One region of the Lactobacillus paragasseri genome, then DNA from elsewhere that is predicted to be linked to it. Evidence: predicted binding sites of a transcription regulator. Region 1 holds the regulator's gene; each other region holds the start of a gene.
What was found. The regulator HrcA, encoded in region 1, represses chaperone genes, less so after heat shock. The targets are predictions, from matches to a motif close to TTAGCACTCNNNNNNNNNGAGTGCTAA.
Positions count from the first base shown of each region.

Region 1 (10,157 bases):
CCTGCAGAAATTGTTAAAAAGCTCTTTATGCTTGGTGTCATGACTAACCAAAATCAGTCTTTAGACAAAGACACTATTGAACTCTTAGCAGCTGAATATGGTATTGAAGCACAAGAAAAAGTGCATGAAGATATTTCAGATATCGATACTTTGTATACTAAAGAAATGGAAGAATCCAAAGCTTCTAAGCATCAAGAAAAACGTCCCCCAGTTGTTACAATTATGGGACACGTTGACCATGGTAAGACTACTTTACTTGATAGATTGCGTCATACTAACGTTTCTGAACATGAAGCAGGTGGTATTACTCAAAAGATTGGTGCTTACCAAGTACGAATCGATGATCGTTTGATTACTTTCTTAGATACTCCAGGGCACGCAGCCTTTTCTAACATGCGTGCTCGTGGTGCTGAAATTACTGATATTGTTGTCTTAGTAGTTGCAGCTGATGATGGTGTAATGCCACAAACAATTGAAGCCATTGATCATGCTAAAAGTGCCGGTGTACCAATTATCGTTGCTGTTAACAAGATTGATAAGCCAGGTGCAAATCCAGATCACGTCATGGAACAACTTATGAAATATGGCTTAGTTCCTGAAGACTGGGGTGGCGATACAATCTTTGTTAAGATTTCTGCTAAGACAGGTAAAAATGTTGAAGAACTCTTGCAAATGATCTTGCTTCAAGCTGATGTTATGGAACTTAAAGCTGATCCTGATCAAAAGGCGATTGGTACTGTAATTGAAGCTCGTCTTGACAAAGGCCGTGGTTCAGTTGCCGACGTATTAGTTCAACAAGGTACTTTAAAGGTTGGAGATCCAATTGTTGTTGGCGATACGTTTGGTCGTGTTCGTGTTATGACTAACGATAAGGGACGTAGAGTTAAAAAGGCAACTCCATCTGCTCCTGTTGAAATTACCGGTTTAAACGATGTTCCAGAAGCAGCCGATAAGTTAGTGGTCTTTGAAGATGAAAAGACGGCTAGAAGTGTTGGTGAACAACGTGCTAAGAATGCTTTAGAGAAACAACGTGAAAATGTCCAACATGTTACTTTGGATAATTTGTTTGACACAATGAAGAAAGAAAACATGAAGGAAGTTGACATCGTTCTAAAGGCCGATGTTCAAGGTTCAGCTGAAGCATTGCAACAATCTCTTGAAAAGATTGAGGTTGAGGGCGTAAGAGTTAACATTATTCACTCTGGTGTTGGTGCAATCAATGAATCTGATGTTACATTAGCTGGTGCTTCAAATGCATTTATCGTTGGATTTAATGTTAGACCAACTAATACCGCCAAGAGTCAAGCAGATGCTGAAGGTGTAGATATTCGTCTTTATAACATTATTTACAAGGTTATGGATGATGTTGAAGCTGCTATGAAGGGTATGCTTGAACCTACATACGAAGAAAAGGTCACTGGAAACTTAACTGTTCGTGAAACTTGGAAGGTATCTAAGATTGGTACAATTGCTGGTGCTTTTGTTGATAATGGATATGTTACTAGAGATTCCGGTATTCGTGTAATTCGTGACGGTATTGTGAAATACGATGGAAAAGTTGCATCTCTTAAGCGTTTCAAGGATGATGTCAAGGAAGTTAAGCAAGGATTCGATTGTGGTATCACAATTGAAAACTTTAACGATATTAAGGTTGACGATCAACTTGAAGCCTACGAAATGCAAGAGGTACCTGTAAAATAGGCATCTTTTTTCACAAAAAGGAGCTTAATTATGAAACATAGAATTGGTCGTGTAGAAGGCGAGATCCTACGTGAACTAACAAAAATTTTACGTAAAGATATTCGTGACCCACGTTTAAGTGATATTACTATTACAGCTGTAGAATGCACAAATGATTTGTCATATGCAACTATTTACTACAGCTTGTTAACAGAAGACCCAGCAAAGGAAAAAGAAGTAGCTGAAGGACTTGATAAAGCAAAAGGAATGATGCGTCACTTGCTTGGTCAAACCTTGACTGTTTATAAAGTTCCTGAGTTGATTTTTAAACGTGATACTTCTGTTGCTTATGGTTCAAAAATTGATAATTTAATTAACCAAGTAAAGAAGCAAGATCAAGAACGTGAAAATAAGAATAAGTAAAAAGGCGCCGAAAGGCGTCTTTTATTTTGGAGATTAAGATATGCTGAATGGAATTGTAGTAGTAAATAAGCCACGTGGGGTAACAAGCAGTGATTGTGTTTATAAGTTAAGAAAGATACTTCAAATTAGAAATATTGGACATGCAGGCACGCTTGATCCTGAAGTAAATGGCGTATTACCAATTGCTATTGGACAAGCCACGAAATTGATCGAATTGATGCATGAAAAGCCCAAATCTTATATTGGAAGTGGAATGTTTGGACGGTCAACTGATAGCTATGATTTAGATGGTAAAACTATTGCTGAAGAAAAAATAAATACACCATTTACAAAAAGTGAGATTATTGCTGGAATGAAGCAGTTAACAGGAAAACTTGAACAGGTCCCTCCAATTTATTCAGCTGTAAGAGTAAATGGTAAAAGACTTTATGAATATGCTCGAGAAAATATTCCAGTTGAACGTCCCAAGAGAAAAGTCAATGTTTATAGTTATGAATTAACAAAAGATCCTGAGTACGATCCACTGGAAAAAACGGAAAGCTTTGATTTTGCAATTCGTTGCTCTAAAGGAACCTATGTCAGGTCATTAGTAAATGATCTGGGTGAAAAGTTAGGTGTTCCTGCTGTAATGACTAGTCTTACCCGAACTAGTAGTTCAGGCTATGACTTAAATCAAGCTGTAGATTTAGAAACAATTGAAGCAGAAGTAGATACTCCTGAAAAATGGCTTCAGCCAATTGATAGTTTTTTTGCTGAATTACCTCAACTTCAACTTTCGCCGGATCAATTTAAGCGGGTCTCAAACGGTGCAAGTATCAATTTAAATACCAGTTATGCTAAGGTCGCTTTGGTTTATAATGGTCATATAAAAGCTATTTATCAGCGACAAGGAAAAATCTATCGCCCTGAGATGATGCTTTTAAAAAATGAATAGCGAGAGTAAAAAATGAAAGTAATAACCTTAGATTATCCGATCTCTGCACCTATTACAAATCAAAAGGTAATCTTAACGTTAGGTTTTTTTGATGGGGTGCATATTGGTCATCAGAAACTTATTAAAGATGCAAAATTAATAGCCGAGGAGAAGAAGTTGCCATTAATGGTGATGACTTTTGATAAGCATCCTAAAGAGATATACAAAAATGATCATAAATTTGTTTATTTAGAAACGGCCCATGAAAAAGAACAAAAAATGGAAAAGCTGGGAGTAGATTATTTAGTGATTATTAAATTTACTAAAGAATTTAGTCAGCTTAAACCGCAGGATTTTGTAGATCAAGTAATTATGAAACTTAAAGCAGATACAGTTGTGGTAGGTTTTGATTATACTTATGGTCCAAAAGATATTGCTAATGTAGAAAATCTTCCCAAGTTTGCGCGAGGTAGGTTTCAAATTGTAGTGGAGCCTAAACAATCTATTGATAAAATTAAAGTTGGTTCCACCTACATTAGAAAGGCAATCCAAGGTGGAAATGTTGAATTAGCGGCTGCCTTACTAGGACAACCATATGAAACTTCAGGTATTATTGTTCATGGGTTTAGAAGAGGACATAAAATAGGCTTCCCGACTGCTAATCTTGATATTTCTGATGCTAAAGTTTTACCAGCTGAGGGAGTTTATGCAACCAGGGCTAAAATAAATGGAAAATGGCATGATGCTATGACTAGTGTTGGTTACAACGAAACTTTTAAAACAAACCACGGTTTAACAATTGAAACGAATATTTTTAATTTCGATGAGGAAGCATATGGTGAACCATTAACTTTAGCGTGGTACAAGTTTATACGTTCAAATAAAAAATTTTCTGGAATTGAAGAATTATCACGTCAACTAGACCAAGATAAACGAAATATAAAGCAATATTTCTATGATTTAGAAAAATAATTATTTGGATCTATCTTTTTATAATTAATGTGATAAAATGTCTTTATCAATTGAAATCTAATATTGAAAGAAGGTTACGCCATTGCGTTTTTAATCTTGCAAAATAGCATAGTTGAATTTTAATAATTATTTTTTCTTTTATAGGGGACAACTGTGCACTTTTGACAAGATTGAACGTAGATGGAATATCTTCTTTTTTGCTTAATAAGGAGAAAGTCTGCACTTGTCAAAAGTGTAGGCTTTTTTCGTGAGGTGATTATATGAGCAATATTAAGATTTCAAACCTTTCTTTTAAATATTCCGACAGTAGTGAAAATATTTTTAATAATTTAAATTTAGATTTGGATAGTAGTTGGAAATTAGGACTTGTAGGCAGAAATGGCAGAGGAAAGACAACATTCTTGAATCTGTTACGTGGAAAATTGCAAGGAACAGGAGCCATCAAAGCTAACCTTGAATTTAATTACTTTCCTCTTTATGTGGAAAATGAAGAACAATTAACTCTCTATGCTTTAGAAGAACAAGTTCAATTTGACCGGTGGGAACTTGAACGTGAATTGAATTTAATGCAAGTAGACGCTAATCTTATTTGGCAACCTTTTAATACTTTAAGTGGAGGGGAGCAAACTAAGATATTATTAGCTTTATCTTTTATTAATAAGGATGCTTTTCCATTAATTGACGAACCAACGAATCATTTAGACGAAGAGTCGCGAAAACAAGTGGTTAGATATTTGCAAAAACATTCGCAAGGTTATATTGTTGTGAGTCATGATCGAGATTTTTTAAATCAGGTAACTAATCATGTTCTTGCAATTGAAAATACAGAGATTCATTTATATCAGGGAAATTATGCAAGCTATGAAGATACTAAAGAGAAGCGTGATAAGTTTAACCAGGAGAAAAATGAAAAACTCCGTGGTCAAATTAAAACTTTAAATGCAAGTAGACAGCGTATTAAAGGATATTCACTTCAATCAGAAAATAATAAAAAAGCTAGTGCACATAAGAATGAAATTCATGCAGATATTAATAAGGGATTTTTTGGTCATAAGGCTGCTAAGATAATGAAAAGATCAAAAAATATTGAAAGAAGGATGAATAAAGATATCCAAGATAGAAAAGGTTTAATAAGGAATGTTGAATCTGTGCCAGAATTAGAGATGAATTTTCAACCAAACTATCACTCGACTTTATTAGAAACTCGGCATTTAGATTTGAAAGTTCAAGATAAAAAGTTGTTTAAAGACCTAAATTTAATTGTTAAAAAACGAGGAATTGTTTCCCTTGAAGGAAAAAATGGATCGGGAAAATCTACTTTTTTGAAAAGTGTTTTAAATAAAAATATAGATGTAACTTATCAAGGAATTTTAAGTTTAACTAATGGTTTAAAAATTTCCTATTTACCACAAAATTTTGTAGAATATTCAGGCACTTTGGCAGAATTTGTTCAAAAGGAACATTTGTCTTATGAGAAAATGCTTAATATGCTTAGAAAAATGGGTTTTCCTAGAACAAGTTTTGAGACGAGAATTGAAGAAATGAGCATGGGGCAGCAAAAAAGAGTGGCCATTGCTAAGTCATTAGTTGAAGAGGCTGACCTTTATCTGTGGGATGAGCCAGCAAATTACCTAGATGTGTTTAACCAAGATCAATTAATTGATGTTTTAAAGAAGGTTAAACCAGCGATGCTTTTAGTTGAGCATGATGAGTATTTTATTAGTCAAGTAGCAAGTAAACGGATAAAATTAAAGGTAGATGACTAGCAGATTGTATAGAAAGAATAAAAATGGCATTTGATTATAAAAAAGAATATAAAAATTTGTATCATCCAAAAAAGCAACCTGAAATTATTAAGGTTCCTAAAATGAATTACATCGCAGTTTCAGGAAGTGGAGATCCTAATCAGGAAGGTGGGACTTATCACAAGGCGTTAGAATTACTTTATGGGCTTGCCTATACTATCAAGATGAGCAAAAAAAGTGAGCATAAAATGCCAGGATATTTTGATTATGTAGTGCCACCACTTGAAGGACTATGGTGGTCAAAAGATAAGCAAAAAATTGATTATGCTCACAAGGAGAACTTCGCCTGGATATCGATGATTCGACTGCCTGATTTTGTTACAGAAAAGGAATTTAATTGGGCAGTTAAGACAGCTACTGAGAAGAAAAAGCAAGATTTTTTTCAAGTTAAATTCTTTACTTATGATGAAGGACTTTGCGCTCAGATAATGCACATTGGTAGTTATGATGATGAGCCAGCGACAATTGAAGAGATACATCGATTTGTAAAAAAAGAAAATTATCAGATAGATATTCAAAATCCACGCTATCATCATGAAATATATTTAAGTGATCCAAGGAGAACTAAGACTGAAAGGCGTAAAACTGTAATTAGACTACCAATTAAATGATTAAGGTAAGCACTTGTTGCTTATCTTTTTTTATAAAAAGCAAATTTAATTAGCACTCTGCTTGCACAATTGCTAAGTTATGGTATCATATTAATTGTTAGCACAAGAGGAAGAAGAGTGCTAATGATGGGGGCGAGAAAATGTTGACTGAACGGCAAGAACTTATTTTAAAGACTATTATTATGGACTTTACTCAGTCTCATGAGCCAGTAGGTTCTAAGACCGTGATGAATCAACTGCCTGTCAAGGTTTCAAGTGCTACAGTTCGAAATGAAATGGCGGCACTAGAAGAAAAGGGACTACTTGAGAAGACTCATTCTTCAAGTGGTAGAATTCCTTCAACTGCTGGTTATCGGTATTACTTAGATCATTTGATTAATCCCGTAAAAATACCAGCATCCGTCTATAATCGAATTATTTATCAATTAGACCAACCCTTTCAACAAGTTAATGAAATCGTACAAGAAGCTGCAAAAATTCTGTCTGATTTAACTAATTACACTGCTTTTGCAGCGGGTCCTGAAACTCGCTCGGTTAAAGTAACTGGTTTTAGGATCGTTCCCCTTTCAAGCCATCAAGTGATGGCAATATTAGTTACGGATGACGGTAATGTAAAGAATCAAATCTACACGTTACCTCATCATACAAATGGGGAGGAGATTGAAAAAGCAGTTCGACTAATTAATGATCAATTAGTTGGAAAACCACTTAGTTCAGTTAATGAAGTGTTACTTAAGAGAATTGCAGACCATCTAGTTGCTGGTGGATCAGCAACTGAAATTTTGGATTTGCTTCAAGATGTTATTAAGGATGCTGCTAGTGAGCAAATGTATGTGGATGGTCAGATTAATCTTTTGAGTAATTATGAAAGTGACGATTTAGCTAAAGTTAAATCTCTCTACAAATTAATTGATCAAAATGATGCTATTTCAAGCTTGATTGGTTTTAATCCTAAAGATGAAATTAAGAATGATTCAAAGTCGAAAGTTCAAGTTAAGTTAGGTTCTGAATTACAATCAGATCTACTTGAAGATTATAGTTTGTTGACTGCACAATATAGCGTTGGTAAATATGGTAAAGGAACAATAGCATTACTTGGACCAACTAACATGCCATACTCGCAGATGATCGGATTACTCGAGTATTTTAGGAATGAACTAGCAAAGAAATTGTTAGATTATTATGGTAGATTTAAGTAAGGAGGTTAGCTGTGAGTAAAGAAGAGTTTCCGCATGAAAAAGATTTAAAAGACGAGGTGACCCCAGATAAGGCACCAAAGAAAGATCCAAAAGCAACTCCGAAAGAGGAAGTTAAGGAAAATCCAGCAAAAGATTATGAAAAAGAAATCGCTGAATTGAGAGCTAAGAATAAGGATCTTGAAGATAAATATCTACGTAGTGAAGCTGAGATTCAGAATATGCAAGCACGTTATGCAAAAGAGCGTGCGCAATTGATTAAATATGAATCTCAAAGCCTCGCTAAAGAAGTTTTGCCAGCAATGGATAACTTAGAACGCGCGTTAGCTATTAAAGCAGATGATGAGGCAGCTAAGCAACTCCAAAAGGGTGTTCAGATGACACTTGACTCATTAGTTAAATCAATGAAAGATCAAGGAATCACTGAAATCAAAGCCGAAGGTGAAACTTTTGACCCTGCGCTACATCAAGCTGTTCAAACTGTTGCAGCAGAAAATGATGATCAAAAGGATCACGTAGTTAAAGTTTTACAAAAAGGATATCAATATAAAGATAGAACATTAAGACCAGCAATGGTTGTAGTGGCTCAATAAGAAAGGAAGTTACATATATGTCAAAAGTTATTGGTATTGACTTAGGTACGACTAACTCAGCTGTTGCCGTACTTGAAGGAAAAGAACCTAAGATTATTACTAACCCAGAAGGTAACCGTACGACTCCTTCTGTAGTTGCCTTTAAGAATGGTGAAATTCAAGTTGGGGAAGTTGCTAAGCGTCAAGCTATTACTAACCCTAACACTATTGTTTCAATTAAGAGCCATATGGGTGAAGAAGGTTACAAGGTTAAGGTTGGCGATAAGGAATATACTCCACAAGAAATTTCAGCCTTTATTTTGCAATACATTAAAAAGTTTTCTGAAGATTACTTAGGTGAAAAGGTAACTGATGCAGTTATCACTGTTCCTGCTTATTTCAATGACGCACAACGTCAAGCTACTAAAGATGCCGGAAAGATTGCTGGTTTAAATGTTCAAAGAATTATCAACGAACCAACAGCTTCTGCTTTAGCATATGGTCTTGATAAAGATGAAAATGATGAAAAAGTTTTAGTATATGACCTTGGTGGTGGTACTTTTGATGTTTCCATCTTGCAACTAGGTGATGGTGTCTTCCAAGTATTGTCAACTAATGGTGATACTCACCTTGGTGGTGATGACTTCGATAAGAGAATTATGGATTGGTTAATCCAAAACTTTAAGGAAGAAAATGGTGTTGACTTATCTAATGATAAGATGGCATTACAACGTTTAAAGGATGCTGCTGAAAAGGCTAAGAAAGACTTATCTGGCGTTTCATCAACTCACATTTCACTTCCATTCATTTCTGCTGGAGAAGCTGGTCCTCTTCACCTTGAAGCTGATTTAACTCGTGCTAAGTTTGATGAATTAACTGATGACTTAGTTCAAAAGACTAAGATTGCTTTTGACAATGCATTAAGTGATGCTGGCTTGAGCGTAAGTGATATTGACAAAGTTATTTTGAATGGTGGTTCAACTCGTATTCCTGCAGTTCAAAAAGCTGTTAAGGAATGGGCTGGAAAAGAACCTGATCACTCAATTAACCCTGATGAAGCTGTTGCTTTAGGTGCAGCAATTCAAGGTGGTGTTATTTCTGGTGATGTTAAGGATATCGTTTTACTTGATGTCACTCCATTATCACTTGGTATTGAAACTATGGGTGGTGTCTTCACTAAGTTAATTGATAGAAACACTACTATCCCAACTTCAAAGAGCCAAATCTTCTCAACTGCAGCAGATAATCAACCAGCTGTTGATGTTCACGTTCTTCAAGGTGAACGTCCAATGGCAGCAGATGATAAGACTTTAGGACGTTTTGAATTAACTGATATTCCACCAGCACCACGTGGTGTTCCACAAATTCAAGTTACTTTCGATATCGACAAGAACGGTATTGTAAATGTTTCTGCTAAGGATATGGGTACTGGTAAGGAACAAAAGATTACCATTAAGAGTTCTTCTGGTCTATCAGACGAAGAAATTAAGAAGATGCAAAAAGATGCTGAAGAGCATGCTGAAGAAGATAAGAAGCGTAAGGAAGAAGTTGATTTACGTAATGAAGTAGATCAATTAATCTTTACTACTGAAAAGACTTTGAAAGAAACTAAGGGTAAAGTTCCTGAAACTGAAACCAAGAATGTTCAAGATGCTTTGGATGCTTTGAAGAAAGCTCAAAAAGATAACAACTTGGATGAAATGAAAGAAAAGAAGGAAGCTTTATCAAAGGCTGCTCAAGATTTAGCTGTTAAACTTTACCAACAAAACGGTGGTGCTCAAGGTGCTGCTGGTCAAGCTGGACCTCAAGGAGCGCAAGGTGGTCAACCAAATAATGATAATGGCTCAAGCAACGGTCAAGGTGGTTCAACTGTTGATGGAGACTTTCACAAGGTAGACCCTGACAAGTAAAAAGATTTATAATTAAATCAAACAAGAAAAGAACTGCGTGATTGTAGTTCTTTTCTTTTATGAATGAAGGAGTTT
Region 1 is NZ_AP018549.1:790,387-800,543, forward strand. It holds gene infB (translation initiation factor IF-2) at 1-1,701, shown strand, start outside; gene LpgJCM5343_RS03890 (ribosome-binding factor A) at 1,732-2,103, shown strand; gene truB (tRNA pseudouridine(55) synthase TruB) at 2,144-3,037, shown strand; gene ribF (riboflavin biosynthesis protein RibF) at 3,050-3,988, shown strand; gene abc-f (ribosomal protection-like ABC-F family protein) at 4,249-5,754, shown strand; gene LpgJCM5343_RS03910 (GyrI-like domain-containing protein) at 5,778-6,404, shown strand; gene hrcA (heat-inducible transcriptional repressor HrcA) at 6,545-7,603, shown strand; gene grpE (nucleotide exchange factor GrpE) at 7,615-8,193, shown strand; gene dnaK (molecular chaperone DnaK) at 8,211-10,082, shown strand.

Region 2 (10,157 bases), 550 kb from region 1:
ACCAGGAGCAGGTGTATATGGCGGAAAAGTAATGGCTGCTGGTACACCAGAAGAAGTGATGAAGAATCCTAAATCTTTAACTGGACAATATTTATCAGGTAAAAAGATCGTTCCTGTACCGTTAGAGAGAAGAAAGGGTAATGGTAAAAAAATTACTGTTACTGGTGCTGCTGAAAATAACTTGAAGGATATTTCAGTAGATTTCCCTCTAGGGAAATTTGTTGTAGTAACCGGCGTTTCAGGTTCTGGAAAATCAACTCTTGTAAACTTGATTCTGAAGCGTGCTTTAGCACAAAAATTAAATAATAATTCAGCTAAACCAGGAAAGTATAAGTCAATTAAGGGATATAAAAACATCGAAAAAATTATCGATATTGATCAAAGCCCTATTGGGCGGACACCACGTAGTAATCCTGCAACTTATACTAGTGTATTTGATGATATTCGAGCTTTATTTGCACAAACTAATGAAGCAAAAATGCGTGGATATACTAAAGCGAGATTTTCTTTTAATGTTAAGGGCGGTAGATGCGAAGCTTGTCATGGTGATGGAATTATTAAAATCGAAATGAATTTCTTACCTGATGTTTATGTACCTTGTGAAGTTTGTCATGGGACAAGATACAATTCAGAAACTCTTGAAGTAACTTACCGTGAAAAAAATATCTCGCAAGTTTTGAATATGACAATTAATGAAGCTTGCAAATTTTTTGAAAATATTCCTAAAATTCATCGTAAGCTACAAACAATCGTTGATGTTGGTTTGGGTTATGTAAAACTTGGGCAGTCAGCCACAACTTTATCTGGTGGGGAAGCACAGAGAATGAAATTAGCTTCTGAATTACAGAAGCTTTCCACGGGTAATAATTTCTACATTTTAGATGAACCAACAACGGGTTTACATACTGATGACATTAAGCGGTTATTAGAAGTATTGCAGCGCTTAGTCGATGAGGGAAATACTGTTTTAATTATTGAACATAACTTAGATGTTATTAAAAACGCTGATTGGTTGATTGATTTAGGCCCTGAAGGTGGAGATGGCGGTGGTCAAGTTGTGGCTACTGGTACTCCAGAAGAAGTTGCTGAAGTTAAAGAAAGTTATACGGGACAATACTTAAAACCAGTTCTCAAGCGAGATATTAAGTTAACTAAAAAGTTAATGAATAGCAAAGATGAGCAGGAATAAAGTTAATGGTGTTTTAGAAAATTAAGTGTAGAATATTATCTAGGAGGATATAAAAATGAACGATATTTATAATTCTAGACACCAAGGCTTTGATTGGGGTTCATTTATAGCAGGAATTTTGTTTGTTGTTGCATCATTCTTACTATTACGTTACCCTGGTCGTGGTTTAAGCGCATTTGTATTTGTATTTGGTATTTTGTCAATTTTACAAGGAATTATTTGGATTTCCGCATATGTAAAATTCCATAATATTTTTGATTTAAGCTGGGTTACGTTAATTTCAGCAATTGTCGATATTGTAATCGGAGTTTTATTCTTATGTTCACGTGAAATTGGTGGATTAACCTTAGCTATTTTATTTGCTATTTGGTTCTTAGCCGACTCAATTATCGGTATTATCTTTTCATGGCACTTGCGCGAATATTCAACTGGCTATTTTGTTCTCTGCTTAATTTTGAATATTGTTAGTTTGATTATTGCTTTTGCTTTGCTATTTAATCCAGTGCTTGCTGCTATTACTTTGGTTTATTTGGTAGCATTTTGGTTAATGGTATTTGGAATCAATGAAATTTTTGTTTCATGGATGCACAGATAAAATAAAAAGTCGTTTTTAAAGTAGTTGATTGTGATAACTACTTGTGACAACGACTTTTTATTTTATTCAAAAAATGAAACACCCGGTATGTTATAATAGCGATTAAGGAGGGATAGCTATGGCTGAACAAAAGAAACAATTATTGATTGTTACTGGTATGAGTGGCGCAGGTAAAACTGTGGCAATCAAAGCTTTAGAAGATATGGGATATTTTGTGGTAGATAATTTACCACCAGAATTATTGGGAAGTTTCTGGGAATTAATTAACAATTCATCAGATTTTAGTAAGGCAGCAGTAGTTGTTGACTTGAGAGTAAAAAGCTTCTACAAAGATTTGGTTGACGAAATTAAATCTTTAGAAGATAGTCAAAATGTTCAGTCGACCGTCTTGTTTTTAGATGCTTCAGATGATGTATTAGTATCTCGGTATAAGGAAACAAGACGTTTGCCACCATTAGCTCATACAGGACGCTTATTGGATGGAATTCAAGAAGAAAGAGCTATTTTATCAAGAACTAAAAATATATCAAATATAATTATTGATACCTCCCGTTTAACTACTAAGGAATTAAAAGCTAAATTAGTAGATAAGTTTGGAGATAATCAAACTCGGACTTTTTCAATTGAAGTAATGAGTTTCGGCTTTAAGTATGGTATTCCAATTGATGCTGATATTGTAATGGATGTGAGATTTTTACCGAATCCATTCTATATTCCTCAACTTAAACCATTTACTGGCTTAGATCGTCGAGTTTTTGATTATGTAATGAGCAAGAAAGAAACTAAAAAGTTTTATGCTAAGTTTTTAGACATGTTAGAGACGGCTATTCCCGGATATATTGCGGAAGGAAAAGAAAAATTAACTATTGCAATTGGATGTACTGGTGGTCAACACCGGAGCGTTTCAATCGCTCGCCAATTAGCAGTTGATTTGGCTAAGAAATATCCTGTTGATATTTCTCATCGAGAAATTAGTCGTTATATTGGACAATAAAGGAGATTGTTGGGAGATGGCGTACGGAGAAAATAAAATTGTACGTGTCATTCGCGGACGTCGCCCTAAAATTGTTGTTATTGGTGGTGGAACAGGGTTACCTGTTATTTTGAATGCTTTAAAGGAACAAAATGCCGATATAACAGCTATTGTAACTGTGGCAGACGATGGTGGATCATCAGGTGCAATTAGAGATTATATTAATGTGGTGCCGCCAGGCGATATTAGAAATGTGCTAGTTTCTTTATCCGACTTACCACAGGAAGAAAAAGATATTTTTCAATACCGTTTTAATTCATCTGACTCATTTTTTGCAGGTCATGCAATTGGAAATTTAATTATTGCCGCTTTAGATGAAATGCAAGGGAATATTTTTGATGCTGTTCAATCGTTATCAAGAATGATGCGAATTGATGGGCGAATTTTCCCTGCTTCAAACGAACCCTTAACTTTAAATGCAGAATTTATTGATGGGACAACTGAAGCTGGTGAAACAGAAATTACTTCAAAGGATAAGCGCATTAAACGAGTATGGGTAACTGATACTGATTCTGACGATGAGCCAAAGGCAGTTTTACCTGTTTTAGCTGCAATTATGCAAGCAGACGCAGTGGTTTTAGGACCAGGTAGTTTATTTACCTCAATTTTACCTAATTTGATGATTTCTAATTTAGGTGATGCTGTGAGACAAACTAAGGCTGAAGTTATTTATATCTGTAATATCATGACGCAGCAAGGTGAAACAGATCATTTCACAGCAGCGGAACATGTTCAAGTTATTAATGATCATTTAGGTGGTCATTATATTAATACTGCCTTAGTTAACGGAGCTAAAATTGATATGAGTAAGTTTAATCCGGCAGATTATGATGCTTATCTTGAACCGGTAAGAAATGATTTTGCTGGGTTACGGGCTCAAGATTGCCGCGTAATTACGGCTGACTTTATTGATCAGCATAGTGGATTAGTTTTTCATGATGGTAAAAAAGTAGCCGATGAAATTTTAAATTTGGCTTTTGAAGCATATTGCCGAAGAAAAAAGGAACAGGATTAGTTAATGGTTTCATACGCAAGTGATGTAAAAAAAGAACTTACTAGTCTGCCAGTTCATCCAGAACATGCTAAGGCAGAATTAGCAGCTTTTTTGCGAATGAACGGAGTACTTAGTCTTCATGACCATCAATTTAGTCTAGATATCACAACTGAAAATCCAGCCATTGCTAGAAGAATATTTTCTTTAATTAAAACAGCCTATGGAATCGAGCCGCTGCTAATTGTTTCTAAGAAAATGAAGTTAAAGAAAAATTATCAATATTTAGTTAGGCTTCAAAAACAAGTTCATGAAATTTTAAGTGATCTAGAGATATTTGACAGTGATAATGGCTTGATTACCGGAATTCCTGAGAAGATTATGACATCGGAACAAAGGGCAATGTCATACTTAAGAGGAGCTTTTTTAGCAGCTGGAAGTGTGAATAATCCTGAAACGAGTCGATATCATTTAGAGATCTATTCTCTTTATGAAAATCATAATAATGATTTACTGGAATTAATGAATAGTTTCTTTTATTTAAATGCAAAAGCTACAAAAAGACGTAATGGATATATTGTATATTTAAAAGAAGCTGAAAAAATTGGTGATTTTCTACATATTGTAGGTGCCGTCAATGCAATGTTAGCATTTGAAGACTTAAGAATTATGCGGGATATGCGTAATTCGGTGAATCGGTTAGTAAATTGCGATACAGCAAATTTGAAGAAAACCGCGAATGCAGCAGCTAAGCAGGTTGAGGATATTCAATTAATTGAAGAAAAAGTGGGGTTAGAAAATTTGCCAGAAAAATTGGCAATCCTAGCACACTTTAGATTAATGCATCCTGAACTTTCACTCAAAGAAGTTGCAGCTCAGGTTCCAGATGGCCCAATTTCAAAGTCAGGAGTTAACCACCGTTTTCAAAAAATTCGTGAAATGGCGCAACAGTTAAAAGAAGAAAATTAGTCAAAAAAAATAGAGCTCACATCTATCGTGAGCTCTATTTTTTGTTAAATTAAACTAGTCTTTCTTTTGGTTAACCAAAATTTCATCAATTAGACCATAGTCTTTAGCTTCTTCTGCAGATAAGTAATTATCGCGTTCAGTATCTTTAAGGATCTTATCAAGAGGTTGCCCAGTAGTTTCATGTAATATTTGGTTAAGCTTCTTACGACTCTTCAAGATTTCATTAGCTGCAATTTGAATGTCGGTTTGTTGACCTTGTGCACCACCTAAAGGCTGGTGAATAAGAACTGTTGAATTTGGTAATGCAAAACGTTTACCCTTAGTTCCGCTAGTCAAAAGAATTGAAGCCATTGAAGCAGCCATACCAATTGCAATTGTAGATACATCTGACTTAATAAAGTTCATTGTATCCATAATTGCGAGACCAGAAGTAATAACACCGCCTGGAGAGTTAATGTATAGAGAAATATCTTTAGTATTGTCTTGTGCATCTAAGAATAAAAGTTGAGCGATGATTGAGTTGGCCATTTGGTCGTTAATTTCACCGCTAAGCATAATAATTCTATCTTTTAATAATCTTGAGTAAATGTCGTAAGCACGTTCACCACGTGCAGTTTGTTCAATAACTGTAGGTACGAGCATTAATTTTACCTCCTAAACAAAATTAGCACTCTAATAAGTACAGTGCTAATTAAATCACTTACTTTTAATCATGTCAACTAATCAAACTTAATTTTATGTAGAAAAAATGAACGATATAGCAAGCATATCGTTCATTTAAAGTTACTTCATTAATGGGTTAGTTCCATCTTCTCTTTTTTTGATTGCTGGCAAAATTAAGCCTAAAACAATCAAGATAATTGGAGTAATGATGTTAAGAAATAGGGTAAATGGATCTGGTGAGTAGATTCCTAAAATACAACATGCTGCTGTAACAATAAAACACCATATCCCAGCTGTATAAGCTAATCCTTGATTCTTTGTCATTTGGTAAGAAGTATCAAACTTCTTTTGTTGCTTTCTAAGTGCAATATATGCTGCGAATACCCATAAGTAACGCATTGGCATTGTAGTTGAATTTAATTTAACTAATTGAGCCATAACTGCCTGTGCATCAGGTAATAAAGCTTGTGCTGCAATTAAACCACCTGAAAGAATTACAACCATCCAGATACCGTTAATGTAGGCACCATGTTTATTTATCTTAAGAAGCTTCTTAGGAATAAAGTTTTTAGCTTCTTTACTACCTAGTAGCATTCTTAAAGGAGCATCAATACTAATAACTAAAGTAGAGAATTGGCCAATAACGTTACACCATGAATAAATATACATAAATAAACCACCAACATGGTAATACTCGCCTAAACGTTGAAAGGCCATGTAAGCACCATTTGAAATATATTCGTTTAGATTGTTGTTAACAACTTTAGGATCAAACATTAAAGCCATAGCAAAAGTTCCTAAAATTGCAGAAACCATGACCATAATTGCTAAAGCCATCATTGCTTTAGGAAAGTTTTTGGTTGGATTTTTAACTTTGTTTACATAAGGAGATATCTTTTCACATCCACCGACAGCAAAAACTAAAATTGAAAGAGATGTTAAATATTTAAGGTTGAATGTGGGCATTAAACTCTTCCAATTAAAATTGATTGAGTAATAACCAGCATGGGGGTTAATTGCTGGTGCAGCAAACATCATAATAATAAATAAAATTGACATGATGAACATTGATGATCCAGCGATAGTGGCTAAACTTTTAAGTACTGGGATACCTTTAGTAGTAACCCAGCAGAAAAAGAGGAAGACCACTAAAGTGGCAAATTGAGTCCAAGCAGTTGGAAGACCATCATACCATTTAGTGTTGCCGAAGATTCCCCAAGCCATGGCTCTTAAGCCACCAGTACCTTTACTTGAAATATATACTACGTGGCATGCCCAATATGTCCACCCAGCGTAATAGGCCCACTTTGCACCCATAGTAGCATTAACCCATGAGGAAACACCACCATTAGCATTTTTAAAAGTTGCACCTAGTTCTCCAACCATTAATGCATAGGGAACAAAATATAACAGGAACATTAATATCCAGCTGAATATAACTTTGGTACCGTCAAAGTAAACATAACCGTTAACAACGTTACCGAAGCCCCAGACAGTTGAAAATGCCATCATCGCTAGCGTTGGCCAGAGCATTTTTTTGGCATTAGACTTTTTTTCTTCTTCGATCATAAAATAACCTTTCTGTCTATGTACATAATTAACATCAAATTTAATTATAACGAAAATGCTTACAGATGATAGATTTTTTCTAAATAAAGTGACAAAATACAAAAAAAGACAGCCAGATTGACTGACTGTCTCGTACTATGCGCCCCCTGAGAGTCGAACTCAGATTTTAAGAACCGGAATCTTACGTGCGATCCATTACACTAAGGGCACGACAAACTAAAATAAGTATATCAAAAAAAGAAGAAAGTACAAATTAATTATTCTGAAGGATATATCTTGAATTTAAAAAAAGATATTGCTATACTAAAAAATGTCGAGAGAGAAATGTGAATCTGAAGTTAATCAATTCGCGTCTCTCTAATATTTTTAAGCTTTTTGGGTCGCTGACCGTCATATGGCGGTATCAATTTTGACCCAATAGAGGGAGCGAGCAATGGACTCGGATTTAACCTTGTTGCAAAGCTTAGTTCCTGATGTTTTAAAAATAATTCGGCAACGTTTTCTTGTTCTTGAACAGATTTCGCTGTTAGCTCCAGTTGGGCGACGAGTTGTTGCTAAAAAATTAGGATTAAGCGAGCGCAATGTGCGAACTGAAACTGATTATTTGCGACAATTAGGTCTGATCAATATTCAGAGCTATGGGATGGAATTAACTGATAAAGGAAAGAGAACTTTAAAAGAAGCTGCTCCATTAATTGATCGTTTATTCAATGCAAGCCAAACTGAAATTGAATTGGCACAGAAGTTGGGTATTGATCGAGCAATTATTGTTCCTGGTGATATGGATCGGCAAGAGCGTGTAGTTGATTTGATGGGTGAACAACTTAATTCTGCCCTGGATCTTCTTTTACCGCTAGGAAAAAGTATCATTACCGTATTGGGTGGTACTACCGTTGCTGGAGTAGCTCGTCATCTTTCTCCTAAATTAAGTCGCTATCGCGATTTGTTGTTTGTTCCTGGAAGGGGAGCAGTTGGAGAAAGTGTTGAAATTCAAAGCAATACTGTAGCTCAGATGATGGCATCTGAAACGGGAGGTAGGCATAAAGGCCTATATCTACCAGAAAATGTATCATCTGAAGCCTTGACTTTATTACTTCAAGACACAGATATTGCGAATGCGATTTCAAACATTTATAATAGTGATATGGTGATACATGGAATTGGTAGAGCAGATGTCATGTCAAAGAGACGTGGCTTAGATGTTATGACTAATTCTAAGCTTCGAAATGATGGAGCTGTGGCCGAATGTTTCGGGTATTTCTTCGACCAACAAGGTAGACTTGTTAAACGTATCCCACGTATTGGTCTTCAACTAGAAGATTTAGATAAAATACCTCATGTATTCGCAATTGCTGCTGGTGCCAGCAAGGCTGCAGCAATTGCGGCTTACATGCATCATGCTCCCAAACAGACGTGGTTGATCACGGATGAAGGAGCCTCAAACTTGGTTTTAAAGGGGAAGTAATTCCCGTTTAAAATAAATTGTTACTTACATATTTCCTAAGGAGGAATATAGGATATGACAGTTAAAATTGGTATTAACGGTTTCGGCCGTATTGGTCGTTTAGCATTCCGTCGTATTATGGATTTAGGCGAAAAGTCTTCAGATATTGAAGTTGTTGCAATCAACGACTTGACTACTCCAGCACTTTTAGCTCACTTACTTAAGTATGACTCAACTCATGGTACTTTCAACCACGAAGTTTCAGCAACTGATGACTCAATCGTAGTTGACGGTAAGAAGTACCGTGTTTACGCTGAACCACAAGCACAAAACATTCCTTGGGTTAAGAATGATGGCGTTGACTTCGTTCTTGAATGTACTGGTTTCTACACTAGCAAAGCTAAGTCAGAAGCTCACCTTAAGGCTGGTGCAAAGCGTGTATTAATTTCTGCACCTGCTGGTTCAGACTTGAAGACCATTGTTTACGGCGTAAACGATGATACTTTGACTGCTGACGACAAGATTGTTTCAGCTGGTTCATGTACTACTAACTCATTAGCACCAATGGTTAATGCTTTACAAAAGGAATTCGGCATTGAAGTTGGTACTATGACTACTATCCACGCTTACACTTCAACTCAAATGCTTTTGGATGGTCCTGTACGTGGTGGTAACTTACGTTCTGCTCGTGCTGCAGCTATCAACATTATTCCTCACTCAACTGGTGCTGCTAAGGCTATTGGTCTTGTTGTTCCAGAATTGAACGGTAAGTTGAACGGTCACGCACAACGTGTTCCAGTTCCAGATGGTTCTGTAACTGAATTAGTTTCAATCTTAAGCAAGGATGTAACTGCTGACGAAGTTAACGAAGCAGTTAAGAAGTACGAAAGTCCTTCATTTGCATACAACGACCACAACATCGTTTCTAGCGACGTTTTAGGTATGACTGCTGGTTCAATCTTTGACCCAACTCAAACCATGGTAACTACTGCAGGTGACAAGCAATTAGTTAAGACTGTTGCTTGGTACGACAACGAATACTCATTCACTTGCCAAATGGTTCGTACTTTATTGAAATTTGCTACTCTTTAATCATTAATTAATTATTGATTTTAGTAAGCAGACGAGAGAAGGCGGAGGGAATTACTTCCTCCGCCTTTTTTCAAATAATCTATCGGAGGTAAATTAATTTAAATGGCTAAATTAATCGTTTCAGACCTTGATCTTAAAGGTAAAAAAGTTTTAGTTCGTGTTGACTTCAATGTTCCAATTAAAAATGGTGTTATTGGTGATGACAACCGTATCGTTGCTGCTTTGCCAACTATTAAGTACATTATTGAACATGGTGGTAAAGCAATCTTGCTGAGCCACTTGGGCCGTGTAAAGTCAGATGCTGACAAGAAGGAATTATCATTACGTCCAGTAGCAGAACGCTTAAGTGAGTTATTAAAGAAGCCTGTAACTTTTGTACCAGAAAATGAAGGTAAAGAAGTTGAAGAAACCATCGATAAAATGAAAGATGGCGACGTTATTGTTCTTGAAAACACTAGATTCCAAGATATTGACAATGACTTTGGTAAACGTGAATCTAAGAACGATCCAAAACTTGGCGAATACTGGGCAAGTCTTGGCGATGTATTTGTAAACGACGCATTTGGTACTGCTCACAGAAGTCACGCTTCAAATGTTGGTATTGCAACTGCT
Region 2 is NZ_AP018549.1:1,341,695-1,351,851, reverse strand. It holds gene uvrA (excinuclease ABC subunit UvrA) at 1-1,189, shown strand, start outside; gene LpgJCM5343_RS06580 (HdeD family acid-resistance protein) at 1,245-1,784, shown strand; gene rapZ (RNase adapter RapZ) at 1,903-2,778, shown strand; gene LpgJCM5343_RS06570 (gluconeogenesis factor YvcK family protein) at 2,795-3,832, shown strand; gene whiA (DNA-binding protein WhiA) at 3,836-4,777, shown strand; gene clpP (ATP-dependent Clp endopeptidase proteolytic subunit ClpP) at 4,832-5,419, opposite strand; gene LpgJCM5343_RS06555 (APC family permease) at 5,561-7,009, opposite strand; gene LpgJCM5343_RS06550 (sugar-binding transcriptional regulator) at 7,443-8,474, shown strand; gene gap (type I glyceraldehyde-3-phosphate dehydrogenase) at 8,529-9,545, shown strand; gene LpgJCM5343_RS06540 (phosphoglycerate kinase) at 9,648-10,157, shown strand, end outside.
Region 2: a site for HrcA is predicted at 5,442-5,468, ahead of clpP (ATP-dependent Clp endopeptidase proteolytic subunit ClpP). Genes of this name have one in related genera too.

Region 3 (10,157 bases), 600 kb from region 1:
TTGAACTAAATCACGGTAGCTATTTGTAATATCAATTAAATGCATCATATTTATAACCTCGATAATATAAATGTGTCTTTAAAATCCCAACTTAAGTATAACCTTTTTAGAAGATTTATAAAAATAAATAAAAAAAGAGTCACATTTATGTGGCTCTTACTTAGTATTGGGAGACTTAATTTTCACTGATTACAATGTTGTTATCTACTACACTAGCCTTTAATTTTTTAGCTGCAGGATTGTCTAACTTGTAATCTGCAACTTTGTCTTCGATTTCTTCTTGGATTGTACGACGAAGAGGACGAGCACCCATAGATGGATCATAGCCTTTTTCTACAAGTAGTTCCTTTGCTTCTGGAGTAACTTCAATATGAAGACCTTGATCTTTAACCATATTGTTAGTATTAGCAAGCATCAAGTCGACAATCTTAATTAAGTCCTTCTTATCAAGTGAATTAAATTCAACAATATCATCTAGTCTATTTAAAAATTCAGGTTTGAAGTATTGACCAAGGGTATTCTTAAATTGTTCTTGATGACTGTTTTCAGCAGCAAAACCAACGTTTGCTTCTTTAATTCCTTGACCAGCATTAGAAGTCATAATAATAATTGTGTCTTTAAATGAAACAGTACGACCTTGTGAATCAGTTAAGCGACCATCGTCAAGAATTTGTAAGAAAAGGTGAAGTACATCCGGATGAGCCTTTTCAATTTCGTCAAATAGAATTAAGCTGTAAGGATTGTGACGTACTCTCTCAGTCAATTGACCTGCTTCTTCGTATCCTACGTAACCTGGAGCAGAGCCAATTAACTTAGATACTGAATATTGTTCCATATATTCACTCATGTCAAAACGAATCATCGCATCTTCAGTACCAAAGATTTGTTTAGCTAATTGCTTAGCTAACTCTGTTTTACCAACGCCAGTTGGTCCTACAAAAAGGAATGAGCCAATTGGACGGCCGGACTTGTTAAAACCAACACGGTTACGACGAATTGCGCGAGCAACAGTTTCAACAGCTTTATTTTGACCAATTACATTATCTTTAAGATCGGTTGATAAGTTCTTTAATTGAGTTTCTTCCTGTTTTTGTAGGTCGCCAACAGGAATATTAGTTTTTTCTTCAACAATCTTATTCATGATCTTTTCGGTAATCTGAGGTGTGTGATCTGGATCTACTTTTTGATCTTTTAATTTTTCATATTTTTCAATTTGATCGCGATAGTATGCTGCTTTTTCATAGTCTTCATTCTTCAAGGCTTCTTGCTTTAAGTTTTCAGCTGCATCTAATCTTTCTTTGATTTTTTCGCTATCGACATAAGGAATGGTAAGGTTCATTCTTGAACCAGCTTCGTCTAGAAGGTCAATGGCTTTATCAGGTAAGAAACGATCTTGAATGTAACGAGATGAAAGGGCAACGGCAGCTTGAATTGCTTCATCAGTATAATGAACATGGTGATAATCTTCGTAGCGTTTACGAATACCTTGTAAAATTTTAACTGTTTCTTCAGTAGTTGGTTCTTTAACTTCAACTGGTTGAAACCTACGTGCTAAAGCAGAATCTTTCTCAATGTTTCGATATTCTTTGATGGTAGTTGCACCAATTAGTTGGAAATCTCCACGAGCTAAGGCTGGTTTGATAATATTGCCAGCGTCCATACCACCTTCAGCGTTACCCGCACCGACTAATTCATGAATTTCATCAATAAATAAAATGATATTGTCATTTTGTTCAAGTTCTTTAATTAGTTGCTGCATTCTTTGTTCAAATTGACCACGAATGCCAGTACCTTGAACCATCGAAACCATATTTAGTGAAATAATACGCTTATCTTGTAGCTTAGCAGGAACGGATCCGTCGACAATTTGTTGTGCTAGTCCTTCAACAACGGCTGTTTTACCAACGCCGGCTTCTCCAATTAGAACTGGATTGTTTTTGGTACGTCTGTTTAAGATCTCAATAACTCTAGCGATTTCTTTATCACGTCCAATAACTGGATCAATTTTTCCTTTCTTTGCTAGATCAGTTAAGTCAGTTCCATATTGGTCTAATAATGATTTTTGACCACCGTTATTACCACCGCGACGTCCACCACCCATTTGCATTCGTGGATCCCGTTCTTGAGAGTTATTTTGTTCGTTATTACTATTGTTTAAGGCGTTTAATAAATCATCAAAATCGCCAAAAAAAGCATTGTTATTATTCATATTATTAATTTGTCCTTGTTGATTTTTTAATTCTTGATAACATTGTTGGCATAATGATATTTCACGATCTTGCCCATTAACATTTGTATAAAGATGAATTGAGGCAGGACGTTCATGACAGTTATCGCATAGCATTAATATTTCCGCCTTTCTTATAATATACAGGCTATATTGTTATTTTAGCACTCTTGATACTCAAGTGCTAACTTGGTAATATCATAGTACGGATACTTACTAATTGCAAGTAGTTAGATTAGATTTTTGATGAATAATTGCTACAATAGGTGAAGAATTAATTTTTTACTAGACTAACAAAATTTAAGGAGTGAAATTTATAAGATATGGATTATAAAAAAATACTAGATCAAATCGTGAGTGGCGAACTAAAAGAATATAGAGTTAGTCCTAAAGATGCCTTTCAATTTCAATTGGCACTTAGAAGCTATGGTAAAAGGCAAAGTATAACTGGAATTGCTCAACGTGGTGGGGATATAATCTATACCTTATCTGATAATGAAAATTAAGCAACTTATAATGTAAACATTTACATTTGTGTTGTTTTCATTTAAAAAACATGATAACCTAATAAACGAGTGGGTATAAAACTCCCGATTATTTTTGATTTTAAAGGAGATAATTTAAAATGGAAAAACGCGAATTTCATATTGTTGCTGAAACTGGTATTCATGCTCGTCCAGCTACTTTGTTGGTACAAGCAGCATCTAAGTTTAATTCAGATATTAACTTGGAATACAACGGTAAATCAGTAAACTTGAAGTCAATTATGGGTGTTATGTCTTTAGGTGTTGGCCAAGGTGCAGATGTAACTATTACTGCTGATGGTGACGATGCTAAAGAAGCAATCGAAGCTATTGCTGACACTATGAAAAAGGAAGGTTTAGCTGAATAATGTCGAAAACTTTAAAGGGAATTGCTGCCAGTGATGGTATTGCAGTTGCACCAGCCTACCTTTTGGTAGAACCTGACCTTTCGTTTTCTAAAACCTCAGTTAGCGATGTTGATGCTGAAGTAGCTCGTTTTAAAAAAGTTGTTGAAGAATCAACTAAAGAACTGGAAAAAGTTCGTGATAAGGCTAAGGAAAGTTTAGGAGCAGAAGAAGCACAAGTTTTTGATGCTCACCTTCTCTTCCTAAGTGACCCAGAATTTACTGGTGCCATTGAAACAGAAATCAAAGATCAAAAAGTTAATGCTGAAGCTGAATTAGATGAAACTGCTCAAAAGTTTATTACCATCTTTGAAGGCATGACTGATAATGCATATATGCAAGAACGTGCAGCTGACGTACGTGATGTTTCAAAACGTATTATGGCACACCTTCTTGGTAAGAAATTACCAGATCCTGCAGCTATTGACCATGAAGTTGTTGTTGTGGCTTATGATTTAACACCAAGTGATACAGCTCAACTTAACAAAAAGTATGTTAAGGGATTTGTAACTGATATTGGTGGTAGAACTGCTCACTCAGCAATCATGGCTCGTTCATTAGAAATTCCAGCTGTTGTAGGTACTGAAAGCATTACTAAAGACGTTAAAGATGGTGATATGCTTATTGCTGACGGTTTAGATGGTGATGCTATTGTTAACCCAACTGATGCTCAAGTTGAAGAGTACACCAAGAAAGGTGAAGCCTTTGCTAAGCAAAAGGAAGAATGGAAGAAGTTAAAGAATGAACCATCTGTAACTGCAGATAATAAGAAGTTTATCATTGCCGCTAACATTGGTACTCCTAATGATATGAAGGGTGTAAAAGAAAACGGTGCTGAAGCAATTGGTTTGTACAGAACTGAATTCTTATACATGAATTCAAAAGACTTCCCATCTGAAGAAGCTCAATTCGATGCTTATAAGGAAGTTATCAAAGATATGGATGGTAAGCAAACTATCATTAGAACTTGTGATATCGGTGGTGACAAGCACTTAGATTATTGGGATCTTCCAGAAGAAATGAACCCATTCCTAGGTGTTCGTGCTATTCGTCTTTCAATGCAATACAAGGATATCTTTATAACTCAATTAAGAGCTTTACTTCGTGCTTCTGCATATGGTCCATTAGGAATTATGTTCCCAATGATTGGTACTTTGGCAGAATTACGTGAAGCTAAGCAAATCTTAGCTGAAGAAAAAGATAAACTTGTTAAAGAAGGCGTGAAGGTCGGTGACGACCTACAAGTTGGTATGATGATCGAAGTTCCAGCTGCTGCAGTGTTAGCTGACCAATTTGCTAAAGAAGTTGATTTCTTCTCAATTGGAACTAACGATTTAATCCAATATACTATGGCTGCCGATCGTGGTAACGATAATGTTTCTTATCTTTATCAACCATATAACCCATCTGTTTTACGTTTGATTAAGCACACTATTGATGGTGCTCATGAAAACGGTATTTGGTGTGGTATGTGTGGTGAAGCTGCTGGTGATGATATCATGTTCCCAATTCTTTTATCAATGGGACTTGATGAATATTCGATGAGTGCAACTTCAATCTTACGTATCAGAAGTTTGATGAAGAAGATCAATACTGAAGATATTAAAGAATTAGCTAATAAAGCTTGTTTTGTTTCAGAAACTGCCGATGAAAACAAGAAGTTAGTTGAAGAAACTATGAAGAAGCTTAACATTAATGATTAATAGAAAAAGAGTACGTAAGTACTCTTTTTTCTTTCAAAACTTCACACAAACTTCATTATTTACTGATAAAGTAATATTTGTAAGATAATAAGAAGAAATCTAATTACAACTTACAAAAAACAAGTATTTGTGATACAATAATAATTGTAAGTGAAACAGTAGTTATTTTTCTACACGCAAAGGAGTGTGGAGTTAAGTGTTAAATTTATATACATCACCAAGTTGTACGTCATGTCGTAAGGCAAAAGCATGGTTAAAAGAACACGATATTCCTTTTAAGGAAAGAAACATTTTTGCTAATCCATTGAACAAAGAAGAAATCATGCAAATTTTACGTATGACTGAAAATGGAACGGAAGAAATAATTTCTACTCGTTCTCGTACTTTCCAAAATTTAAAAATCAATTTAGATGACTTATCAATTGATCAATTAATTGATCTTGTTGAAAAAAATCCAAGTTTATTAAGACGTCCAATCATTATGGATGACAGACGTTTGCAAGTAGGATATAACGAAGATGAAATTAGAAGATTTCTTCCTCGAAAGGTTCGTCGTTTAGAGCTTGAAGAAATCCAAGCAATGACAGCTGATCTTTAATTAAAAATTGTAAAAACGTTAGCCTTTTTAAGCTAGCGTTTTTGTATGAGCAAGAAAATAGGTTACAATGTATTAAAGACAAGAGACTTCGAGGTGATAACAAGTGGAAGTACACAGAATAAGTGAGAACACCATTCGTGTAACAATGGATGCAGATGAACTTAAAGAGCGCGGAATAACAATGCTCGATTTATTAGGAAATAAAAGTCAAATTCAACATTTCTTCTATCAAATTTTAAGTGAAGTCGATACAGATCATACTTTTGCTAAAGGCGATCCAGTTACTTTTCAAGTTATGCCAAGTAGTTCTGGATTAGAGTTACTAATTTCTAAAGTACCTGATAGTGATGAAGATGTCGGTGATAACCCTAACGATCAATTACGTGATCTGTTAAAGGGATTAGGCGCCGGATCGGATAATGATGATCGTAAAACAAAAATTAATAATCAAGATAAATTAATTAGTGATAATCGCCGAGTCTTTAAGATTGATAGTATTGATTTAGTTGCCGCCTTAGCGGATGCATTAAAAGTTGATGGCTTAGCATCTAGTTTATATACTTACCATCATGAATATTATTTAGATTTAGCCTACTTAGATGACAATTATGTTGAATTAAAGCCTGAAGATACGTGGGTAATTGCTAATGAATATGGAAATGGAATGACAGAAAAGCAATTCCAAAAAATAAAGAAAAATGCAAAGTGTTTGATTAGGCAAGACGCGTTAGGAAATCTAAGACAATATTTTGATTAAAAAATAAAGGAGATGAAAAAAATCATCTCCTTTTTGCGTATATAATAATGGGCGATAAAATGTATGCTGCTATTTTAAATCAAAAATTAGTCTTAGCAATTAATGAAGCAGAACAAGTTAGTAAGGGATTAAAAAAGTTGAATCAAGAATCTTATCTTTGTCCATCTTGTCGGCATCGAATGATTCTGATTTTATCGGAAGAAAAAAAGCCATTTTTTAAACATTTTTATCAGGTAAAGGGAACAGGGGAAAAGGAAGAGCATTTACAGGCAAAACAGTTATTGTGCACTGCGTTAAAAGCAAATGGACTTCGAGCAGATATTGAAGTTCCACTTTTAGATCAACAATTGAGAGCAGATGTATTAGTAGAAAATAGATTATCTTTTGAAGTGCAATGCGCACCCTTGAGTGGGGCAGAATTTGCACATCGCCATGCCTTATATAAAAAATTGCAGATTAAAGATATTTGGATTGTCGGGAAAAGGCATTATTTGAAAAATAAAATTAATCGTTCTCAAAAAATCTTTTTAAGATACAGTACACAATGGCAATGGTATTATTTAGAAATTAATCCATTTAGTTGTGTGATTACATTAAAATATAATATTTTAATGGCAGCACTTAGTTCTGAACTAAGTTATGAAATTAAAACTTTTTCATTAGATGAAAGAGGCGTGGCAAGCTTGTTTACTTTCATTCCATCTACTAGAAAAAATAAAATAAGCTATATTCAAGATCAAAAAATATATCTACAAAAGCAAATTAATCAAAAAAGTAAACTGGGACTGAAAATTGCTTCGTTATTATATCAGTTACATTATTCTGTGGCAGATATTCCAGATGAACTCTTCTTAAAATTACGAGAGCCGAAGGAAAAAAGTCCAATAATAATTTTTCTACAAAAAAAGCTAGCTGACTTAAAAGCCAGTTAGCTCAATAAATTATAATAAGCGTAAACTATTATCACTACTAGTTTGTCTATCCCCAGTAATTGCTGACTCAATTTCTTCTCGATTTGCACAACCTTCAATCATCATTCCTGAGTCTCCACGGTCATTATCATAATTAAAAATAATCGTAGTTGGAGTAGTTACAACATTCAAGTCATCGGCAAGTTTTAAGTCTTTATCCATTGAAAGCTTGATGTAATTCGATTCTCGATTCTTTTTGAAGCTCTTAATCGAAACATTTAGTGAGCTCAAAATTTCATTAATAAGCTCTGATGAATAAATTTTGCCCATATCATTAATAGCATGTTGCAATTTAATGATATATTGTCTAGCCTTTTTATTACCTACTATTAATTTTAGGGTGTGATAATCTTTGGTTGCATTGTAAGCACTTTGACTAAAAGTGTTAAAAATTTCGACATTACTTGATGAAAGATGTCTCGCTCTGATATCGTTACGAATTGTGTTCATGGTAGTCATGGGAATAAAGTGGTAAGAAATATTTTGTTTATAAACACTGACTGCAGCAATTATTTCCTGTTCATTTTGATAACAGTTAATTCCAATCGGATTAACAAAGAAAAATATTTCAAACATTTTGCTATTTCCTCCGTCCAAGTTCATGAATACTGTATCAGAAAATGAACGAAATGGGAAAAAATTTGTTTTATTTTTTGTGTTCCCAAGCACGTTTTACTTTACTTTGGTTAGTATTTTCCTTGTTAGCTTTGAAATCAAACTGCTTTTCTAATTCAGCAAGTACTTTTTTTATAGTTGCTGGATCATCATTTTCAATTTCTAATTCAAAGTCATAATAGCCATCTGGAAATTCTGTTAAATCAAGAGTTAATTCACAATTTTCTGGTCCAACGGCTAATATTCTCCGTGTTTGACTCCAAGAAATTAATTTTAAAGAGTGAATGGATTCTTTAGAATAATGTTTTTGTAAATAATTACCAACATCACCGCCAAATAAGAAAAAAGTACCTTCATATGCACTTTGAGCCATTTGCTCGGCTTGGGCTACTGACAAAAGATCATTAATTTCTACTCTTTCACTATATTTATTTTCTTTAGGTTTGGTTTCCTTAACCTTAATAGTTTGTTCAGCGTGATCAACTAGAATTCTAATTCTTAAACTGGCATCACTATTTTTTAAGTCAAAATCAGGTGTATCAAAGTAGTAGTTCTTTTGAATAAAATCTGATTTAGCGGTAAATGCATCACGCATTTTTTCGTAGGTATCTTTATCTAGGAGTGTTTTTGATTCAATTTCTAAATTTTTACTCATAATTTTATCCTTTCACTAGTTAATGTTATCCCTCTCTATGGTAGAATAATTTTGTTTGAAACGGAAAGGATTTATACATGAAAGATTGGGATTTATTTTTATGGCCTTATCAACAGGCTGTATCTGAATTAAAAGTTAAATTTCGATCACTTAGACAAAGTTTTTTAAACAAGGGTGAGCATTCGCCGATTGAATTCGTGGTCGGACGCGTAAAAACCGTCGATTCAATTAAAGAAAAAATGACGCGGCGAGTTATTGCTCCTGATGTCATTGAGAACGATATGCAAGATATAGCTGGCATTCGAATTATGTGTCAATTTGTGGATGATATTTATCGAGTAGTTGACCTAATTCACCAGCGTCAAGATATGCAGGTAATTGAAGAAAGGGACTATATTCAAAACGCAAAACCATCTGGATACCGTTCTTACCATATGGTAATTGAATATTCTGTTTTTTTACCTGATGGACCAAAAAAGATTATTGCCGAAATTCAAATTCGGACCTTGGCAATGAATTTTTGGGCAACAGTAGAGCATACTTTAAATTATAAATATCAAGGGAAGTACCCAGAAGATATTTCTAAGCGACTTAAATCAACAGCTGAAGCTGCTTATAAGTTAGATGAAGAAATGTCATCAATTAAAGATGAAGTGCAGGAAGCACAGAGAATTTTTACTAAATCTAAAGGAAAAGAACAATAATGAAAGTCGCACTCGTTTATAATGAAAAAGTTGAAACCTTGGCAGTAGTTAAGGCATTAGAAAAATTACTTGATTCTAGAAAGATTGAAATTGATCCTGAGAATCCTGATGTGGTAATCACAATTGGGGGAGATGGAACTTTAATTTCGGGTTTTCACAAATATCAAAATTTAGTTGATCAAATAAGGTTTATTGGTGTACATACAGGACACTTAGGCTTTTATACTGATTGGCGTAACTTTGAAATTGGCAAGATGGTTGATAATTTAACTAAGAAGCAACCCTCTTCCGCTTCTTATCCACTGCTAGAGTTAATTATTACTACTGGTTCAGGTGAAAAGAAAAAGTTGCTCGCTTTGAATGAAGCAACAATTAAACGAGTTTCAAAGACTTTAAAGGCTGATGTTTATATTAGAGATCAATTCTTTGAGAGCTTTAAAGGAGACGGCTTATGTGTTTCAACGCCTACAGGTTCTACCGCTTATAGCAAATCTTTAGGCGGCGCAGTTATTCACCCCCGTTTAAAAGCCCTGCAGATGACTGAAATAGCTTCGATTAATAACCGTGTTTTCAGAACTTTGTCATCGCCAATAGTTATTGCTCCAGATGAATGGATAACTATTAAACCAGAAAGTGATGATCACTACGTAGTAACCTATGATGGATATGAATTTAATCATAAGCATATTAAGAAAATTGAATACCGTATTTCTCAACATGTTATTCGGTTTGATAAGTATCAACATACTCATTTTTGGAATCGGGTAGAGGATGCCTTTATTGGGCAACCTAAAAATAAATAATTATGCAATATTTTAAATTAAAATTTGAAAATAAAACACCTCAAAAATTGGGGCGTTTTTTGTTAAGAAATGGTTTTTCTAAAAGAGCTTTAACTAATAGCCAGCATAATGGTGGGATGATTTTGGTAAATCACCATCGCCGCTATACTAGCTATCTTTTACATTCAGGGGATGAAGTAATCTTTATCTTAGGTGA
Region 3 is NZ_AP018549.1:1,394,041-1,404,197, reverse strand. It holds gene LpgJCM5343_RS06820 (DUF1827 family protein) at 1-45, opposite strand, end outside; gene LpgJCM5343_RS06815 (ATP-dependent Clp protease ATP-binding subunit) at 176-2,344, opposite strand; gene LpgJCM5343_RS06810 (hypothetical protein) at 2,551-2,733, shown strand; gene LpgJCM5343_RS06805 (phosphocarrier protein HPr) at 2,853-3,119, shown strand; gene ptsP (phosphoenolpyruvate--protein phosphotransferase) at 3,119-4,858, shown strand; gene spxA (transcriptional regulator SpxA) at 5,055-5,456, shown strand; gene LpgJCM5343_RS06790 (adaptor protein MecA) at 5,560-6,213, shown strand; gene LpgJCM5343_RS06785 (competence protein CoiA) at 6,273-7,145, shown strand; gene LpgJCM5343_RS06780 (DsbA family protein) at 7,155-7,760, opposite strand; gene LpgJCM5343_RS06775 (CYTH domain-containing protein) at 7,831-8,454, opposite strand; gene yjbM (GTP diphosphokinase) at 8,532-9,158, shown strand; gene LpgJCM5343_RS06765 (NAD kinase) at 9,158-9,961, shown strand; gene LpgJCM5343_RS06760 (RluA family pseudouridine synthase) at 9,964-10,157, shown strand, end outside.
Region 3: a site for HrcA is predicted at 2,389-2,415, ahead of LpgJCM5343_RS06815 (ATP-dependent Clp protease ATP-binding subunit). Genes of this name have one in related genera too.